One region of the Shewanella sp. SP2S2-4 genome, then DNA from elsewhere that is predicted to be linked to it. Evidence: predicted binding sites of a transcription regulator. Region 1 holds the regulator's gene; each other region holds the start of a gene.
What was found. The regulator MetJ, encoded in region 1, represses methionine synthesis genes. The targets are predictions, from matches to a motif close to TAGACGTCTAGACGTCTA.
Positions count from the first base shown of each region.

Region 2: a site for MetJ is predicted at 1,884-1,901, ahead of msrA (peptide-methionine (S)-S-oxide reductase MsrA). Genes of this name have one in related genera too.
Region 3: a site for MetJ is predicted at 1,888-1,905, ahead of metK (methionine adenosyltransferase). Genes of this name have one in related genera too.

Region 1 is NZ_JAUOER010000020.1:76,146-79,430, forward strand. It holds gene metB (cystathionine gamma-synthase) at 1-1,057, opposite strand, end outside; gene metJ (met regulon transcriptional regulator MetJ) at 1,270-1,584, shown strand; gene Q4Q54_RS15525 (sulfite exporter TauE/SafE family protein) at 1,666-2,409, shown strand; gene nrfD (NrfD/PsrC family molybdoenzyme membrane anchor subunit) at 2,515-3,285, opposite strand, start outside.
Region 2 is NZ_JAUOER010000017.1:38,324-41,608, forward strand. It holds gene Q4Q54_RS14195 (thiamine pyrophosphate-dependent dehydrogenase E1 component subunit alpha) at 1-374, opposite strand, end outside; gene astE (succinylglutamate desuccinylase) at 537-1,571, opposite strand; gene msrA (peptide-methionine (S)-S-oxide reductase MsrA) at 1,914-2,393, shown strand; gene pgm (phosphoglucomutase (alpha-D-glucose-1,6-bisphosphate-dependent)) at 2,507-3,285, opposite strand, start outside.
Region 3 is NZ_JAUOER010000001.1:219,984-223,268, reverse strand. It holds gene Q4Q54_RS00970 (hypothetical protein) at 269-394, shown strand; gene metK (methionine adenosyltransferase) at 694-1,845, opposite strand; gene tkt (transketolase) at 2,246-3,285, shown strand, end outside.

The DNA.
Region 1 (3,285 bases):
CCTCAAAACGCGCCTGCGGCTCCATGGCTCTGTGGGTCATAGTTGCGGGCACGGCCACTAAACTTTCGACGCCACCTAAACTTTCCGCCACGCTAAATAAGCTGAGTGCACCTAAAAAGGCCACCACTTCGGCCTCGCCGCCCTTGAGCTCAAAACTCAGCATAGCGCCAAAGCCTTTTTGTTGCTTGGCTGCAATGGTGTGACCAGGGTGATCCGCAAGACCAGGGTAATAAACTTTGCTCACCACAGGGCTTTGCGTCAATACCTCAACAATGCGCTGGGCATTGGCTTGATGTTCACGAATTCGCACCGCTAAGGTGCGTAGGCCGCGCAGGGTTAAGTAACTATCAAATGCCGACCCCGTTAAGCCTAACGTGTTCGACCACCAATGTAAGCTTTCGCCAATTTGTGCATCTTTGGCAACCACAGCGCCGCCAACCACATCGCTGTGACCATTGATATATTTAGTGGTGGAGTGGATAACGATATCCGCGCCTAACAATAGGGGTTGTTGCAATATCGGCGATAAAAAGGTGTTATCAACCACCACCAGCGCGCCGACCTCATGGCTAGCCTTGGCAATGGCTTCGATATCCACCACACGCAATAGCGGGTTCGATGGGGTTTCGAGCCACACCATCTTAGGATTTTGCGCGATAGCGACGGCTAACGCTTGGCTGTCGGTTTGATCGACCACAATCAGCTTAAACTGGCCTTTCTTCGCCAAATTAGTAAATAAACGGTAAGAACCGCCGTAGCAATCGTGGGGCACAACCAATAGGTCATCGGGGCCGAGCAAAGTAGTCACTAAGGTGATGGCCGCCATGCCAGTGCAGGTCACTATGCCAGTGGCGCCCTTTTCTAATTGCGCTAATGCTTCGCCTAAAATGCAGCGCGTTGGGTTGCCTGAACGACTGTAATCGAATTCGCGAGGATTTTTATGACCATCGAAGGCGTAATTAGTCGACAAATAAATCGGTGGCACAACTGCGCCATATTGAGTATCGCTTTCGATACCCTGACGCACTGCCAGTGTGGCTAATTGACGCTCTGCCATGGGTGGACTCCTAAATTCGGTAGACTGATAGAGATGTCTGGACGTCTAAATGTACCTAAGCACAACGCCATCGTCAATAGGCGTGAAGACGTTTAGACGTCTAAACATAAAGAAATCTGTTTGCAATCACAAAGAAATAGTAGCAATAATTTGACTGTTGTTTGTAAGGGTTTAAAATCTGCCCCGAATTTAGCGTTATAACAGGTGAGTCAATGACTGAATGGAATGGGGAATACATCAGCCCCTATGCTGAACATGGCAAGAAGAATGAACAAGTAAAAAAAATTACTGTGTCTATTCCGCTCAAAGTGCTTAAGGTCCTTACGGACGAACGAACTCGTCGTCAGGTCAATAATTTGCGTCACGCCACCAACAGCGAGCTGTTGTGTGAGGCATTTTTGCACGCCTACACTGGCCAGCCATTGCCTAACGATGAAGATCTGTCAAAAGATAGCCCAGACAGCATTCCCGCCGAAGCCAAGTTGCTGATGGACGAGATGGGGATCGAGTGGGAAGACATGGAATAGCGACTTGTCGCTGGCAAAGTTACATCACAGTGCTCATCAATAGGGATCGTTAACGATCCCTTTTTGTTTATATGGAATCCTATGTTTTCTATGATAGATCCACAGACTCTCGCCCTGGCCTCACTGATTGTGTTTCTTGGCGCCTTAACCCAGAGCCTGATTGGGTTTGGCCTAGCGGTTGTCGCCAGTCCTTTGCTTTATATCGTCGATCCGCAGCTCGTACCTGCGCCTGTTATTGCTATGGGTTTCTCCATCGCCCTGCTGACCTTAGTGCGTGAGCGTGGTCATTTAGAATTCAATGGCTTGCAATATGCACTCCTAGGTCGCGTGCCCGGTGGTTTTATCGGCGCGAGTCTGTTGCTGTTTGCGCCTCAGCCCATACTCGGGTTATCCATCGCCGCCATTGTGGCTGTCGCGGTTATCCTCAGCCTGTATAAATTCAGCCTGCCAGTGAATAAGAAAACCCTCTTTGGGGCGGGCGTCGTCTCGGGGATTTTCGGTAATATTGCCGCTATTGGTGGCCCGCCGATGGCGATTCTATTATCAGGCAAAGATGCCTCGCAGTTTCGCGCCGCCCTGTCGGCCTTCTTCATTTTTAGCTCCACCATAGCTATGGTCATTCTGGCGATCACTGGCTTATTAGAATTGAAGCACCTGTGGCTGTCCTTAATGTTGCTGCCTTCAGTGCTTTTAGGGTATTTAGTCGCGGGGCGATTAGTGGGCCGTGTCGATAAAGATAAAACTAAAATGGCGACCTTAGTCCTGTGCAGCATCAGCGCCTTAGTGCTAACGGTGAAATCGGTTATCGAGTTATTGCCCCAATAAGCGCTCTGCTTGTACTGGCAAATCATCTGAAAATTCAAACAATAAAAAGCACTGACATTGCCAGTGCTTTTTCTTTATCTATCAATATCTAAAGCCAGCTTACACTCAGCTTAAATAGCTTTGCCCTGCGTACACAATAAAGTGTCTTAAGGCGAGTACGCCCGTTAAGCTCGCACAAGCCACCATGATCATCGCGCCCTTAGTATGGCGAGTCGCGGCTGGTAGCAACATGAACAGCAATGGAATACCAAAACCTATACCGACGACGCCTATCCAGAACACGCTTGCCCATAGCCCAGAAGTTAACGATGCTAAGGCCGCAGACGCCGCGCCGCCCTTGAAGTACAAGGCGCAGAACAACATGAACAGGAACAGGATTTCAATTGCCATCACAGGCAACTCTAAACCGTGCATCTTGACTAAAGTTTTATCGTGGCTGTCAGTCTTAAACAGCAAGAGTGCCAGTACCGCGTTTGCCGCAGCGCCCGCCGATAAACCCGACACTAAAAACAGCGCAGGCAGTACCGCAGTGTTGAGCATAGGGTAAGCATTCATCGCCGAAATTAAGAAGCCAGTGTAAGCCCCTACGCCAATGGCGAGGACAAACAACAATACTTCAATCAGCTTTCGAAATGGCATAAGTAACTTAGCGATAGGTGTTAGGAAACCCAAACCCCATTTTGGTAAGTCATCCCGCAGCACAATAATGGCGTAGGCAAAGGCTAAGGGAGAATACGCCAGCAGCGCCAGCACCCCAATGGCCATCACAGACTGGAAGTTATAGTGAATTAAGATCAGCCAGAAGTGGAATGGTTTGGTTAAATCAAACACTAAGCAGGCTAAACCTAAGCTAATCGCCACAGGTCCAATAATGGC
Region 2 (3,285 bases), on a different contig from region 1:
TGATTCATAAACTGTTCAGTGGTAAAGCCGCGATAACGCAGCGCCGCATGCTCACGGTATTGCGCGAGGATAACGTCTTCTTGATCGAGTGCGGCCACACTGCCGACAATCGCCGCTTCTTCACCCGTACAGGTCATATAGAAGCTGATGCGCCCTTGACGTTGGGCACCTAACATACGTTCATCGAGTACCCGAGTGAATACACAGGTATCGTAAATTTTAGTGGCTAAGGTTTCATCTATCACAGGCAAAACCGCGGTTTCATAAGTGGTGCCGTCGGCTTGTAGAATTCGAAGGATAGGAATGTGTAGCGATGCCTTATCCAAGAAGCCGACACGGTGCACTGTATCAGTGTTGAGTGTTGCTTTGCTCATATTGTGCTCTTGTTATCTCATTACGCACCAAAGCGTTTTGATGCGTCTGTTTATACGAATATGCCCGACGAACATTACGTTAACGTAAACTACCTATCAACCATTGGCATAGCTCAAACCACAAGTTATCCCTGCCTCGCATGTATATATTGCTTTACAAGCCTAACGCACGTTCGCATTCACCGCAGGGATCAGGCAAATCACAGTGCGATTACCAATAGGTACTTTGGCATTAGGAAACACGACTGACTCAAACTCATGTTCCACTTTAATGTCTTGCCCACCTTCCCGCGCTAATACAAAGCCCTTCGGGAAAGATCTGAAGTTTTCGACATCGGTTGCGAAGGTAAATTCAAAATCATCGAAATGCTTATTGATGACGCGGCACACTTGATACAAATTAACCTTATCGGCATCAAATGCATCCAGCGCCAACGGCTTAGCGGTGATCAAGCGCATAAACATTTCATGGGTCGCGATAAAACGCGTCATGTCGTTCTGCCCCATGAGATAGACTTTGCCAAGCTCAATAGTAAAGGCATCGGCGCCGTAGCGTTCAGAGGAAAAATAGCTAAAGGTTGTGGTCGGTTCGTGGTGAAAAAGAACCGTATCGACGCCGCTTGCGGCTAAAAACATGATTTGCTCGCCGCTAAAAGCACGCCCTGGACGATAGGGATAAATAGCGAACTTTTCATGCTTCGAGGCGCGCATCGCCGTATGCAGATCATAATGAATGCGCTGACGACCATCGGCAGCCGCGGTATAAAAACGGTCCACATAGGTTTCGAGTTTTTTGGCGCGCACTCGCTCGGGGTTAACTAATCCAGGAGGATTTGAATGCTCACCACTAAAGAGACGATTCATGTTCTCGTCGATAATCCGCGTGCCGTTATTGATGGCTAATGGGTTACCAATGAGGAATAAAGTGCGCTGTTTCGCGATGATCTTTTGCTGTAAAAGCTGCTTAATTAAGCCATTGCAGAGTTCTATGGGCGCGGTCTCGTTACCGTGAACACCGCAAGAAAGGACGACATCTTTTCCTTCATTCTGGGCGGGCTCAAAAACGATAACGCCAGTATCCCATACTTCAACTTGGGTATGGTCGCCTAAGCTAAATGAAAACTCGCCATCGAACTGTTCAGGATGGGCTAAGGTGAGCGCTAAAAAATCCTTTGAATCTAACAGAGCTTGTAACACAGAATTCTCCTTATAATGGTGTGTAACAGTAACGGCGCAATAGCATCAGTGCAGATAGCAATAACCACTCAAGCATTCATCTCACCGCGGTTAGGCTGACTCGCACCTTAAAAAGCGGCTTCAATACTAACACATGTTTTTAATGCTGTTCTCAGACATTTATCGCCATAGGACCCAGTTTTGAACGGAATAAGATCAACGCGGCGCTTTGCTATGCCAAGTGTAAATTTCCCATCATCTTATCGAAAAATCGTCCAGCATAAATATTCCTGCTAGAGGCTTGCTTTTGCGCGCGAGTTTCATCACAATTCTTAGCCATCTAGACTTCTATTGGATTTAATTATGGCGTTAGCAACCTTTGGTGCCGGCTGTTTCTGGGGCGTAGAGTATTTTTTTAGACAAGTGAATGGCGTATCGAATGCCACCAGCGGTTACATGGGCGGCAATAACAGCGCGACCACCTATGAAGAAGTCAAAAAAGGCAAAACGGGCCACGCCGAAGTGGTACAAGTGGAATTTGACCCTGCCCTGGTCAGTTATGAAGACTTGCTCGAGGTATTTTGGAAAAACCACAATCCAACCAGTCTGAACATGCAAGGTGGAGATATAGGCACTCAATATCGCAGCACGATTTTCTTTCATGACAGTGAACAAAAAGCCGCAGCAGAAGCCTCAAAATTAGCTTTTGCCCGATCAGGTCGTTGGGGATTACGCCATATCGTGACTGAAATAGTGCCATTGCAACAGTTCCATGTGGCAGAGGAATATCACCAAAATTACATTGATAAGAATAACTTACCGAGTTGTCATATCGAGTACTAAATACAGTCAAATCAGCATGAGTTTAATACTCATAACTGACATTAGACACAAACAAAAACGCACTCAGATCTGAGTGCGTTTGTTTTTTTATACTTTATAAACCTACTGCTGCATTAAGCGTTCAGCGCCTTATCAATTAATGCCTGCGCATCTTTGATAATTTCAGCTAAATGCTGCTCACTGATAAAACTCTCACCGTAGATCTTAAATAACGCTTCCGTGCCCGATGGACGCGCCGCAAACCAACCATTCGCCGTAGTCACTTTGATGCCACCAATGGCCGCATTATTGCCCGGCGCATGGGTTAACACGTTTTCGATTGCCTCACCCGCAAGCACAGTGGCATTTAAGGTTTCTGCATTCAATAACGCAAATTTGGCCTTGTTTTCAAGACTGATTGGGCTATCGATACGCTTATAAAAGCTTTGGCCAAATTGTTTTACTAGCTCTTGATGGCGTTGACCTGGAGTTTTACCTGTCACCGCAAGAATTTCTGCAGCAAGTAACCCTAGAATAAAGCCGTCTTTATCCGTGCACCACGTAGTGCCATCACGGCGTAAAAATGCCGCGCCAGCGCTCTCTTCACCGCCAAAGGCGATGGTGGCTTCGGCTAAACCATCGACAAACCACTTAAATCCCACAGGCACTTCGAGTAATTTTTTGCCGTGGAAAGCACAGATTTTATCGATAAGCGCACTCGATACTAAGGTTTTACCTATGGCTAAGCTATCGCTCCAATCCGGTCTGTGCGTCAGTAAATAATCGATAGCGACCGCAAGGTAGTGATTAGGGTCCATCAAGCCGGTACCAGGGCAAACAATGCCGTGACGGTCATAGTCTGGATCGTTACCAAGGCATAAATCATAAGATTCTTTATGGGCGAGTAACCCTG
Region 3 (3,285 bases), on a different contig from region 1:
ACGCCGATTTTACTGAGTGTTCGATTTTTACAAGTACACTATAGAAAGCACTTTAGCCAAAAGCTAACGTGAAATGATGGTGTTCAGCCCGTGAACCAAACTAGGTAAGTCTGATTCACTGTAACGATTTTTGCAATCCCTCATGGTCAGGTCTTTCTTTTGGGTACCCATTACTTTAAGTATCTCAAATTATCAGATAACAAAGGGCTGATCTTCGAGCCGTGGCGCACTTAGGGGCAATATTTTTTTAGCTAAACGAACAGCAGAAGTGTTAGTTAAGATTGGCATTGTTGCAACTGTGACCGTTGGCGGCATGGATGCCGTCGTCGAGCCCTCAGGGACGAGTTTATGGCGAGTCACAGGGGAAACAATGACAATTCATGCTGCAAACTGACAACAAAGTTATCTTGCTTTGGGGCAATAGCTTTTTCGCAGAACGGCAGCGAGAGGGTTGGTTAGGATTGGCATTGTTGCACCTGTGGCCTTCTAAAACAGGATGTTTTAGTTGAGCCCTCAGGGACGCTTTTTGTTAAACAAAGAGGTGGTGAGTCACAGGGAAAACAATGATAATGAATGATGCACAACTGACGATACCATTATCTTGCTTTGGGGAACCCAAATTGCAGGCATAAAAAAACCGCTGGGTAGCGGTTTTTATATTTTGCAATCTTAACGGGTTTTAATCGAAACCGATTATAGACCCGCGTCAGCGCGCAGTGCTTCAGCTTTGTCCGTTGCTTCCCAAGGGAATTCGTTACGACCAAAGTGGCCATAAGCGGCAGTCGCTTGATAAATTGGACGTGCTAAATTTAGCATGGCCGTTAAACCGTATGGACGCAGTTCGAAGTGTTGACGTACTAACTTGATCAGCAAATCTTCAGACACTTTACCCGTACCGAAGGTCTCGATGCTGATAGAAGTCGGCTCTGCCACACCAATAGCGTAAGACACTTGGATTTCACAGCGATCAGCAAGACCTGCTGCAACGATGTTTTTTGCCACATAACGGGCAGCGTAAGCCGCGCTACGGTCCACTTTTGATGGGTCTTTACCAGAGAATGCGCCACCACCATGACGGGCCATGCCGCCGTAGGTGTCAACGATGATCTTACGACCCGTTAAGCCGCAATCGCCTACTGGGCCACCGATAACAAAACGGCCAGTTGGGTTGATAAAGAACTTAGTGTCTTTGTTTAGCCATTGAGCTGGTAATACTGGCTTGATGATGGTTTCCATCACGCCTTCAATTAAGTCTGCTTGTGATACGTCATCTCTGTGCTGAGTCGACAATACGACGGCATCAATACCAACAATTTTGCCATCATCATAGGCAAACGTGACTTGGCTTTTCGCATCTGGGCGCAGCCATGGCAGGGTACCGTTTTTACGCACTTCAGACTGACGCTTCACTAATGCGTGGGCATAAGTGATAGGCGCTGGCATGAGGACGTCGGTTTCGTTGTTGGCATAGCCAAACATTAACCCTTGGTCGCCTGCACCTTGCTCAGCAGGGTCGGCACGGTCTACACCTTGATTGATATCAGGTGATTGCTTACCAATGGCGTTTAATACCGCGCACGAGTCTGCATCAAAACCCATATCTGAGTGGGTATAACCAATTTCACGCACGGTTTTACGGGTGATTTCTTCAATATCAACCCAAGCAGAAGTCGTGACTTCGCCACCGACTAATACCATGCCAGTTTTGACATAAGTTTCACACGCCACGCGTGCTTTTGGATCTTGAGCCAGAATTGCATCTAGCACAGCATCAGAAATCTGATCTGCAATCTTATCGGGATGACCTTCTGAGACCGACTCAGAAGTAAACAAGTGCTTTGCCATAGTAGGAAAATCTCGTCGTTAGCATTCAAACGTGTAGAAGCATCTACATCTAGACGGCTATTTTAGTTTAAATCTGATTGCCGATCACCCCCAGTGAGAAAAAATCCTCTCAGATTGTGACCTGAAAACGACTGCGCCCAGTCTTAAATAGGTTATTTTTCTTATATTTCATAGCATTAAGTTTTCTCGATTGTTGAGAAATTTATTTCTCCATTACAAGTGATCCTTGCGATGCCCACTCAAGTAAATGCCAGTAAAGTGACTAGCTTGTTTCTGCGAGTTTACGATTCGGCCATCTTTTGCTGAGTGAATGATAATTTTAGTTTGCGTCACACTGGCATGTAGGGGAAAATATGCATCCAAATTGCCCGCTAGACCCCACAAACAAGCAGGAGAGAGCATGTCTTCCCGTAAAGTACTCGCAAACGCAATCCGTGCGTTAAGTATGGATGCAGTTCAAAAAGCAAATTCAGGCCATCCCGGCGCCCCAATGGGTATGGCAGATATTGCTGAAGTGCTGTGGAATGATTTCCTTAAGCACAACCCGACCAATCCTAAATGGGTAGATAGAGACCGTTTCGTCCTTTCTAATGGTCACGGTTCAATGCTGATCTACTCTTTACTTCACCTGACAGGTTATGAATTACCAATCGAAGAGCTGAAACAGTTCCGTCAATTGCATTCAAAAACCCCGGGTCACCCAGAATACGGTTACACCCCAGGTGTTGAAACCACAACGGGTCCACTCGGCGCGGGCATCAGCAATGCTGTCGGTATGGCGATTGCTGAAAAAACCTTAGCGGCACAGTTTAACCGTGATGGTCACGATATCGTTGATCACTACACTTACTGCTTCGTCGGCGACGGCTGTTTGATGGAAGGTATTTCCCACGAAGCCTGTTCATTAGCCGGTACTTTAGGTCTAGGCAAACTGGTCGCATTTTGGGATGACAACGGTATTTCTATCGATGGCCATGTTGAAGGCTGGTTCACCGATGATACGCCAAAGCGTTTTGAAGCTTACGGCTGGCATGTGATTGCTGGTGTTGACGGTCACGATAGCGCGGCAATCCGTGCTGCTATCGAAGCGGCGAAAGCGGTGACTGATAAACCAACCATGATTTGCTGCAAAACCATTATCGGTTTTGGTTCACCCAACAAATCTGGCAGCCACGATTGCCACGGCGCGCCATTAGGCGATGCGGAAATCGCCGCAGCCCGTGAATTCCTTGGCTGGCCATATGCACCATTTGAAATCCCTGCTGACGTTTATGCCGGTTGGGATGCCAAAGAAGCTGGTGCTGCCCGTGAAGCGGCATGGAACGAGAAGTTTGCGGCTTATAGCGCAGCTCACCCAGAACTGGCTGCTGAATATGAGCGCCGCGTACTGAAAGGTGAATTACCTGCTGATTTCGAAGAAAAAGCGCAGGCATTCGTGCA